Regions from separate parts of the Kocuria sp. CPCC 205231 genome, predicted to be linked through region 1. Evidence: predicted binding sites of a transcription regulator. Region 1 holds the regulator's gene; the other holds the start of a gene.

Region 1 (4,957 bases):
GACCGCGAGGTCCGGCTGGCCCTCCAGCAGCTCGCGCACACCGTGACCGCCACGGCGGCCACGGCGGGTCTGCTGCCGGAGGGCTCCGCGGCCGAGGTCGTGGTGCTCGTGGACGGCCGGCCCGACGAGGAGGTCTTCGGCTCCGTGCGCCTCGACGGCCCCCTCCGCCCCGACGAGGCGCTGGAGGCCCCGCTGTGGCTCGACGAGCCCCGGCAGGACGAACGGTCCGAGGGGACCCTCACCCTCTCGGGACGGGCGCTGGACGAGGTGCGGGACTGCCGGTGGACCGTGGCCGGACCGGACGGGGAGCGCGTCTCGAGCGGCGCGGCGGACGAGGTCCCGCGGGGCGACGGGACCGCCGGGTTTCGGGCCGAGCTCGAGCTGGAGCCGGGCCCCTACGTGGTGACGGTCGTCGGGCGGGACGCCGAGGGCGGGACCGTGCGCGACGACAAGGACGTGGAGGTCGTCCCCGGCTGAACCGGCCGCCCGGGACTCATCAGGTCCCGGACGCCCAGCGGCCGAGCGCGGCGCTGAGCACCGCCAGCGCGGCCGGTCCCGCCGTGGAGCTGCGCAGCACCTCCGGGCCGAGCCGGACCGCGAGGGCCCCCACCCCGGCCAGGACCTCGCGCTCCGCCGGCGCGACGCCCCCCTCGGGCCCCACCACCAGGACGATCCGCTCGGCCCCCGCCCACGGGGCGCCGGCGGCGCCGGCCAGGTCGGCGAGGGAGTCGTGCGCCTCCTCGTGCAGGACGAGGCCGCGGGTCCCCGGCTCCCCGAGCAGGCGGGCGAGCTCGCGGGTGGTGGACAGGGGCAGCACCTCGGGCCAGGCGGCCCGCCGCGACTGCTTGGCGGCCGCCGCGACGGTGTGCACCCACTTCTCGTGGCTCTTGGCGGCGCGCTCCTTCTTCCACCGCACGATCGAGCGGTCGGCCTGCCAGGGCACCACGGCGTCGACGCCCAGCTCGGTGGCCGTCTCCACGGCCAGCAGGTCCCGGTCGCCCTTCGCGAGGGCCTGGGCGAGGACCAGCCGGGGCGTGCGGGCGGGCTCGGTGGTCACCGAGACCACGCCGACCTCCATGCTGTCCCGGTCCCCCGCGCGCAGCTCCCCGGTGGCCCGGGTCCCCGCGCCGTCGACGAGCTCGAGCCGCTCACCGGGCGCGAGCCGGCGCACGGTGACGGCGTGCCGGGCCTCCGGGCCGGTGACAGTGAGCGCCGCCCCGGGGCCGAGACCGGCGAGCCGGCCCGGCTCGACCTTGAAGACCGGCAGGCTCACAGGTCGGAGAACCGGTCCTTGAGCCGGGAGAAGAAGCCGCCGGAGCCGGCCGGGGAGTTCAGGGTGGTGCCGGTGGACTGGTCCTCGCCGCGCAGCCGGGACAGCTGCTCGAGCAGCTCGCGCTGCTCGTCGTCGAGCGCCGTGGGGGTCTCGACCTCGAGGTGGACGAACAGCTCGCCCCGGCCGCCGCCGCGCAGCCGGGTGGCCCCGAGCTCGTGCAGGGTGACGGTGTGGCCGGTCTGCGTGCCGGGGGCGACGGGCACCTCGCGCTCGCCGTCGAAGGTCTCGAGGGTCACGGTGGTGCCGAGGGCCGCGGAGGTCATGGGCACCCGGACGCGGGCGTGCAGGTCGTCGCCCTGGCGCTCGAACGTGGGGTCGGGATCGACCTTGAGCTCGACGTAGAGGTCGCCGTTCGGCCCGCCGGCTGTGCCGGCCTCGCCCTGCCCCGAGAGGCGGATCCGGTTGCCGGTCGAGACGCCGGCGGGGATCTTGACGGTCAGCGGGCGGCGGTCGCGCACGCGGCCCTCGCCGTAGCACTCGTGGCACGGGTGCTTGATGACGGTGCCGAAGCCCTGGCAGGTGGAGCACGGCGCCGCCGTGACCACGGTGCCGAGGATCGACTGGACCTGGCGCTGCACCTGGCCGGATCCGTGGCAGACGTCGCAGGTCTCGGGCTGGGTGCCCGCCTGGCAGCAGGTGCCGTCGCAGGTGGGGCAGACCACGGCGGTGTCCACGGTGATCTTCTTCTCCGTGCCGAAGACCGCGTCCCGGAGGGTGACCCGGACGTTGATCAGGGCGTCCTGGCCCTGGCGGGTGCGGGACGCGGGTCCGCGCCGGCCGGAGCCGGCGCCGCCGGCGCCCTGGAAGAAGGTGTCGAAGATGTCGGCGAAGCCGAACCCCGTGCCGGGGAAGCCCCCGCCGAAGCCGGTGTCGGTGCCGTTCTCGTTGCCGGTCGCGTCGTAGACGCGCCGCTTCTCGGGGTCGGAGAGGACGTCGTTGGCGTGGGAGAGGCGCTTGAAGTCCTCGGCGGCCTCCGGGCCGGGGTTGACGTCGGGGTGCAGCCGGCGGGCCTTCTTGCGGTAGGCCTTCTTGATCTCTTCCTGGCTGGCGTCCCGGGACACGCCCAGGGTCTCGTAGTGATCGCTCACCGTGGTCCGTTCTGTCGAGAGGTCTGTGGTGGGTTTCGCTGGTGGGCCCCGGGGGACGGGGCCCGCGGGGGCTCAGCCCCCGAGGATACGGGAGAGGTAGCGGGCGACGGCGCGCACGGCGGCCATCGTGGACGGGTAGTCCATGCGCATGGGGCCCACGACCCCCACCTTGGACTGCGGCCCGTAGCCGGTGGCGACGACGGCGGCCTCGGACAGGGGGCCCTCGGCGTTCTCCGTGCCGATCCGCACGGCCACCCCGCGGGCGTCCTGCTCCATCTCGGAGAGCAGCCGGAGCATCACCACCTGCTCCTCGAGGGCCTCGAGGACCGGGCCGATGCTCAGGTGGAAGTCCCCGGTGGAGCGGGCGAGGTTGGCGGTGCCGGCCATGACCATGCGGTGCTCGGCCCCGCCCGCCGCGAGGGCGCCGACGGCCTCCGCCACGGCGGCGGCGGCCGGCTGCAGCGGCGGGGCCGTGCTCGCGGTCATCACGGCGAGGGCGTCCGGCACCGCGGTCAGGCAGCGCCCGACCGCGGCGGCCAGCACCCGGGCGCGCAGCTCGAGCAGCTGGGACTCCTCGAGCGGCGCCCGCAGCACGGCGACGCGCTGCGCCACCCGGCCGTTGGTCGGGATGAGCACCACCAGCACCCGGCCGGCGCCGAGGTCCACGACCTCGACGTGGCGCACGGTGACCCCGGAGGCGTGCGGGTACTGCACGACCGCGACCTGCTGGGTGAGCTGCGCGAGCAGCCGCACGGTGCGCTCCATGACGTCGTCGATGTCTGCGGCGTCGTCCAGCAGCCGCTGGATGGCCCGCCGTTCCGGACCCGAGAGCGGCTTGACGGCCGCGATCTGGTCGACGAACGTGCGGTAGCCCTTGTCCGTGGGGATCCGGCCCGAACTCGTGTGGGGGGCCGTGATCAGGCCCTCCTCCTCGAGCGCGGCCATGTCGTTGCGCACGGTGGCCGAGGAGACGCCGAGCCGGTGCCGGTCCACGAGGGCCTTGGAGCCGACCGGCTCGCGGAAGTGCACGTAGTCCTCCACGATGGCCTGCAGGATCTGCAGTCGTCTCGGATGGTTCACGTCGCTCCTCCCCGGTTCGTCCACGCCCCCGAAGATGCCCTGGCACTCGGGTGGCCACAGTGCCAACGGCGTCCAGTGTAGCCCCCGTGTCCGACGGCCGGTCGCCCCCGCGGTTTGGTACGCTTCCGGCTGATCCGCGCCGGACGCGCGGCACCGCGACCCGGGAGGACGACCATGAGCCACCACGGCTGGGGGCCGCGCAGCCTCGACGACGACGCCCTCGCCCGCCGCCGGCCGGTCTCCGCGGAGGTCCCGGTCGCCCCGGGGATGCTCCTGGAGGACGTCACGACCGGCTGGGTCGGCGCGGTCGTGTCCCTGGAGACCATCGGCGGGATGCGCGTGCTGGGGCTCGAGGACCGGAGGGGGCGGGTCAAGGCGTTCCCCCTGGGACCGGGGTTCCTGCTCGAGGGCGAGCCCGTGGTCGTCGTCGAGCCCCGCCGGGCCCCCGCGGCGCGCAAGCCCTCCCGCACGCGCTCGGGCTCCGTGGCCGTCGAGGGGCTGCGCGCGAGCACCGCGAAGGCCTCCCGGGTGTGGGTCGAGGGCTACCACGACGCCGAGCTGGTGGCCAAGGTGTGGGGCCACGACCTGGCGGTCGAGGGCATCGTCGTGGAGCCCCTGCACGGCATCGACGACCTGCCCGCCGCCGTGCGGGAGTTCGGGCCGGGCCCCGGGCGGCGGCTCGGCATCCTCGTCGACCACCTCGTGGCCGGCTCCAAGGAGTCGAGGATCGCCGCGGAGACCATGCGCCTGCCCGGCGCCGCGGGCAACGTCCTGGTGCTGGGCCACCCCTACGTCGACATCTGGCAGGCGGTCAGGCCGCGCACCCTCGGCATCGACGCCTGGCCGGTGGTCCCGCGCGGCACGGACTGGAAGACCGGCACCGCCGCCGCCCTCGGGTGGCCGCACCGCACCCCCGGCGACCTCGGCCGGGCCTGGCAGCACATCCTGTCCCGCGTGGACAGCTACGCCGACCTCGAGCCGTCCCTGCTGGGCCGGGTCGAGGAGCTCATCGACTTCCTCACCGCCCCCGGCGCCTGACCCGCCGCCCCCGCGCACGGGCAACGCCCAGCAGATCGTCACAAAGGCACACGGGCGCGGGGCCGAGCCTCCGCCCTCCGGGCCGGTCGGTAGGATGGTCGTGTCCCACCCACCCTCCGCGGCCCTGCCGCGGTCCCACCGCCGAAGGACATCCGTGCCCGTGCAGACCGACCCCCGATCGAGCCGCGACGACGCCGGGGCCCCGTTCGAGGGCCTCTCCCCCGTGGCCCAGCCGCTGACCGTCACCGAGGACCACCAGTGGGCGACCCTGGCACACTTCGGCGGCGTCATCGGCTTCCTCCCCTCGTTCCTCGTCCACCGCGTCTTCCGCGGGCGCGGCCCGTTCACGGAGCAGGAGTCGATGGAGGCCATGAACTTCACGCTGCTGCCGACCCTGGTGGTGGTCACCGGGATCCTG
Region 2 (4,957 bases), on a different contig from region 1:
CGAGGGCCAGCAGGGACCCGAGGGCGAACTCCCACAGCCGGGCCCGGGTGTCGAAGTAGGCGAACGCCTGGTCCGTGGCGGTCGTGTGCACCGACCAGGCGAGGGAGACCGCGAGGACCAGCCCGAAGATCACCGCCAGCACCGGCACCGGCCGCCGGCGCCCGCCCCGGCACACGAGCCACGCCGCCCCGAACACCAGCGGCCACAGCAGGAACACCTGCCCCTGCACCGACAGGGACCAGAAGTGCTGGAACGGGGAGGCCGTGGAGTCGTCGGCGGCGTAGTAGTCCACCTCGGCCAGCGCCAGCGCCCAGTTCTCCACGTAGAACACCGAGGCCAGCGCCTCCGTGCGGACCCGGTCGATCCGCGCCTCCGGGAAGAACCACCACGCCAGCACCAGGGTGCCCAGGATCGTGAGCACCGCCAGCGGCAGCAGCCGCTTGAACACGTGCAGCCAGTACCGCCCCAGCGCCAGCGGCCTCCCCGCCTCGAGCTTGCGCACGAAGGACAGGGTCAGGAAGAACGCCGAGATCAGCAGGAAGATGTCCACTCCCCCGGACACCCGGTCCAGGAACACGTGGTAGACCACCACGAGCAGCACGGCGACGAAGCGCAGCCCCTGCACCTCCGGACGGAACCCGGCGTACCGGGCCACCCGCCGGGCCGTGTCCGGCTCGACGCCGGCGGGAGTGCTCTGCGCACCGAGGGTCGTCATGGGCATCTCCTGGGAACACCGTGCCGCCGGGGGCGCGGCAGTGGTCGGACGGACCCCCGCACTCTACCGGAGGCGCCGGGGCGGCCCCCGGAGACGGCGACGGACCCGCCCCACCGGTGGTGGGACGGGTCCGCGGGGCGAGCCGGCTCGGCGCCGGCCGTCAGTGCCGGCCGTCAGTGCTGGTGGCCGTGGCCGTGCCCCTCGTCCTCGGCGGGCTTGTCCGTCACGAGCGTCTCGGTGGTCAGCACGAGCGCCGCGATGGACGCGGCGTTCTGCAGCGCCGAGCGGGTGACCTTGACGGGGTCGATGATGCCGGCGCCGACCATCTCGACGTACTCGCCGGTGGCGGCGTCGTAGCCGTGCCCGGCCTCGAGCTCGGCGACGCGGGAGGCGACCACGGCCCCGTCCTGACCGGCGTTCTGGGCGATCCAGTACAGCGGCTGCCGCAGCGCGCGGCGGACGATGCCGAGCGCGGTCGCGGCGTCCCCGGTGAGCCCGAGGTCGGACTCGTCGAGGACCTTCGCGGCCTGCACGAGGGCGGTGCCGCCGCCGGCGACGATGCCCTCCTCGAGGGCCGCGCGGGTCGCGGAGACGGCGTCCTCGATGCGGTGCTTGCGCTCCTTGGCCTCGACCTCGGTGGCGGCGCCGACCTTGATCACGGAGACCCCGCCGGCCAGGCGGGCGAGCCGCTCCTGGAGCTTCTCGCGGTCCCACTCGGAGTCGGTGCGCTCCACCTCGGCGCGGATCGTGGCGACCCGGTCCTGGATCTCGGCCGGGGTGCCCCCGCCGTCGACCAGGGTGGTGGTGTTCTTGGTGACCGTGACGCGCCGGGCGGTGCCCAGCTGCTCCAGGGTGACCTGGTCGAGGCTGATGCCCAGCTCGCTGGTGATGAGCTGGCCGCCGGTGAGGACGGCGAGGTCCTGCATGATCGCCTTGCGGCGGTCGCCGAAGCCGGGGGCCTTGAGGGCCACGACGTCGAGGGTGCCGCGCAGCCGGTTGACCACGAGGGTGGACAGGGCCTCGCCCTCGACGTCCTCCGCGATGATGGTCAGCGGCTTCTTGGCCTGGAGGACCTTCTCCAGCACGGGCATGAGCTCGGGCACCGAGGAGATCTTGCCCTGGTACAGCAGCACCAGGGAGTTCTCCATGACCGCTTCCTGGCGCTCGGCGTCGGTCACGAAGGACGGGGACAGGTAGCCCTTGTCGAACTGCATGCCCTCGGTGACGTCGAGCTCCACCTCGGTGCTCGAGCCGTCCTCGATCGTGATGACGCCGTCCTTGCCGACGGTCTCGAAGGCCCGGGCGATGAGCTCGCCGATCGCCGGGTCCTGCGCGGAGATGGTCGCCACGTGGGCGACGTTGGTGCCCTCCACCGGGCGGGCGTTCTCGAGCAGGCGCTCGGAGACGGCCTCGACGGCCTTCTCGATGCCGCGCTTGAGGCTCAGCGGGTCGGCGCCGGCGGCCACGTTGCGCAGGCCCTCCTTGACGAGCGCCTGGGCGAGCACGGTGGCGGTGGTGGTGCCGTCGCCGGCGACGTCGTTGGTCTTGGTCGCCACCTCCTTGGCGAGCTGGGCACCGAGGTTCTCGTACGGGTCGTCGAGCTCGACCTCGCGGGCGATGGTCACGCCGTCGTTGGTGATCGTGGGGGCGCCCCACTTCTTGTCGAGCACCACGTTGCGCCCGCGCGGGCCGAGGGTGACCTTGACGGTGTCGGCGAGCTTGTTGACGCCGTTCTCGAGGGACTTGCGGGCGGCGTCGTCGAACGCCAGCTGCTTGGCCATGGGCGAAGAGCTCCTTCTGGGGTGGCTGGGGTCGCCAGCGGGTTTCGGGGTCTGGATCGGCGAAGGGTGCCCGCCGCGGGCCCGCCGGAACAGCGGGGCGTGCGGCGGGCACCCTTCGTCAGGACTGCGCGGTCTGCGCCGGGTCGGTGCGGCCCGGTCTACTTGACGACGACGGCGAGCACGTCGCGGGCCGGGAGGACCAGGTACTCCTCGCCGTTGTACTTGACCTCGGTGCCGCCGTACTTCGAGAAGATCACGACGTCGCCCTCCTGGACGTCGACCGGGATGCGGTTGCCGGAGTCGTCGACACGACCGGGGCCGACCGCCAGGACCTTGCCCTCCTGGGGCTTCTCCTTGGCGGTGTCCGGGATGACGAGACCGGACGCGGTGGTCTGCTCAGCGGCGAGCGGCTGGACGACGATGCGATCCTCGAGAGGCTTGATGGAGACCGACACGATCTCTCCTTGTCTGTAGGGGTGGAAAACGGTGGGCGACCGCGGGCGGAGCCCGCCGTCGAGCTTCGGGCCGATCGGCGCACCGACCGTCGTCGCGGTGCCGGTCGATCGCCTGGCCCTTAGCACCCTCACCCGGAGAGTGCCAAGGCCAACTGTAGGAGCGGGCTGGCAGTCGGTCAAGGCGAGTGCCAGCGCGCCGACCCCCGCGGGAACGTCCGGCGGGAATTAGGTCACGCCCGTGTTCGCCAATGATTTGCCTCACGCCCGCCCGACCCTCTAGGTTGAGCGGTAAGGCAACCCTTACCTCGGCCGAGCAGCGGTGCCCTCCTCGACGTCCCGGCGCATCCGTGCGCAGGTCCGTCGCGCCCATCGGATCCCGCCGGCGTCCGCCACCCCGGAGCACGCCGGCGTCCTCTGCACGAAGGAAGACCATGAACCGCACCCAGCACCCGGCTGCCCTCCTGGCCGTCGCCGGTGTCCTCGCCCTCACCGCCTGCGGCACGGCCCAGGGCGACGAGGCCGCCTCCGCGGAGTCGTCCGCCCCCTCCGCCGCCACGGTCGAGGTCGAGGACAACTACGGCACGCAGACGGTCGAGGCCCCGCCGGCGTCCGTCGTCGCCACCGACAACCGCACCTTCGAGACGCTCGCCGAGTGGGGCGTCGAACTGGCGGCGGCCCCGCGCGCCCTCATGCCGGACACCATCGCCTACGCCGACGACGAGTCCGTCGTCGACCTCGGCAACCACCGCGAGCCCGACCTCGAGGCCGTCGTCGCCGCGGACCCCGACCTCATCGTCAACGGCCAGCGCTTCGCCGACTACCGCGAGGACTTCGCCGACCTGGTGCCGGAGGCCACCATCGTCGAGCTCGACCCGCGGGAGGACGAGCCCTTCGACGAAGAGCTGAAGCGGCAGACCTCCGTCCTGGGCCAGGTCTTCGACCGCGAGGACGAGGCCGAGCAGATCAACGGCGACTTCGACGCGGCGATGCAGCGCGTCGTCGACGGCTACCGGCCCGGCGACACGGTCATGGCCGTCACCGTCTCCGGCGGCGAGATCGGCTTCATCGCCCCGGGCAACGGACGCACCCTGGGCCCGCTGTTCGAGATCTTCGACTTCGCACCGGCCCTCGAGGTCGAGGGCGCCAGCGACGACCACCAGGGCGACGACATCTCCGTGGAGGCGATCGCCGACTCGAACCCCGACTGGATCCTCGTGCTGGACCGCGACGCCGCGATCTCCGCCGAGGACCCGGAGTACACCCCGGCGCAGGAGGTCATCGAGAACGCCGCGGCCCTGCAGAACGTCACCGCGGTGCAGGAGGGCCAGGTCGTCTACATGCCCCGGGACACCTACACCAACGAGGGCATCCAGACCTACACCGAGTTCTTCGACACCCTGGCCGACGCCATGGGCGCGCAGGACTGACCCATCGTCCGGACGGCGGTGGCGGGGTCCGCCCCACCACCGCCGTCCGCCGGGCACGAGGCCGGAGGAAGGACTGACCCCATGTCGACGATCGTGTCGAGACCCCCCGCGGCGAGCAAGGGCTCGCTGTTCGACTGGAAGCTGCTGCTCGGTGCGCTCGGCGTCCTCGCGCTGCTGGCCGCGTCCCTCCTCACGGGGGTCTACGACGTCTTCGGCGCCGAGGACGGCGACGAGATGTTCGCGATCACGCGGATCCCCCGCACCATCGCCTTGGTCCTGGCCGGCGCCGCCATGTCCATGTCCGGCCTGGTGATGCAGCTGCTCACGCAGAACCGCTTCGTGGAGCCCACCACCACGGGCACCACCGAGTGGGCGGGGCTCGGGCTGCTGCTCGTCGTGCTCCTGGTGCCCACCGCCACGGTCCTCACCCGGATGCTCGGCGCCGTGACCGCGGCCTTCATCGGGACCATGGTCTTCTTCCTCTTCCTGCGCCGCGTCTCCCTGCGCTCCTCCCTCATCGTGCCCATCGTCGGCATCATGCTGGGCGCGGTGGTCGGGTCCGTCTCGACGTTCCTGGCG

The links. Region 1 encodes HrcA, which represses chaperone genes, less so after heat shock. Its sites were predicted from a motif close to TTNGCACTCGNNNNNNNCGAGTGCNAA; they were not measured.
Region 2: a site for HrcA is predicted at 3,117-3,143, ahead of groES (co-chaperone GroES). Genes of this name have one in related genera too.

The regions. Positions count from the first base shown of each region.
Region 1 covers NZ_JAVKPP010000013.1:18,890-23,846, forward strand. Annotated here, with positions in the region: gene RF640_RS13665 (GerMN domain-containing protein) at 1-477, shown strand, start outside; gene RF640_RS13670 (16S rRNA (uracil(1498)-N(3))-methyltransferase) at 497-1,273, opposite strand; gene dnaJ (molecular chaperone DnaJ) at 1,270-2,421, opposite strand; gene hrcA (heat-inducible transcriptional repressor HrcA) at 2,494-3,501, opposite strand; gene RF640_RS13685 (DUF3097 domain-containing protein) at 3,676-4,539, shown strand; gene RF640_RS13690 (DUF4870 domain-containing protein) at 4,694-4,957, shown strand, end outside.
Region 2 covers NZ_JAVKPP010000003.1:55,472-60,428, forward strand. Annotated here, with positions in the region: gene RF640_RS03500 (acyltransferase family protein) at 1-715, opposite strand, end outside; gene groL (chaperonin GroEL) at 889-2,496, opposite strand; gene groES (co-chaperone GroES) at 2,655-2,951, opposite strand; gene RF640_RS03515 (siderophore ABC transporter substrate-binding protein) at 3,383-4,378, shown strand; gene RF640_RS03520 (ABC transporter permease) at 4,460-4,957, shown strand, end outside.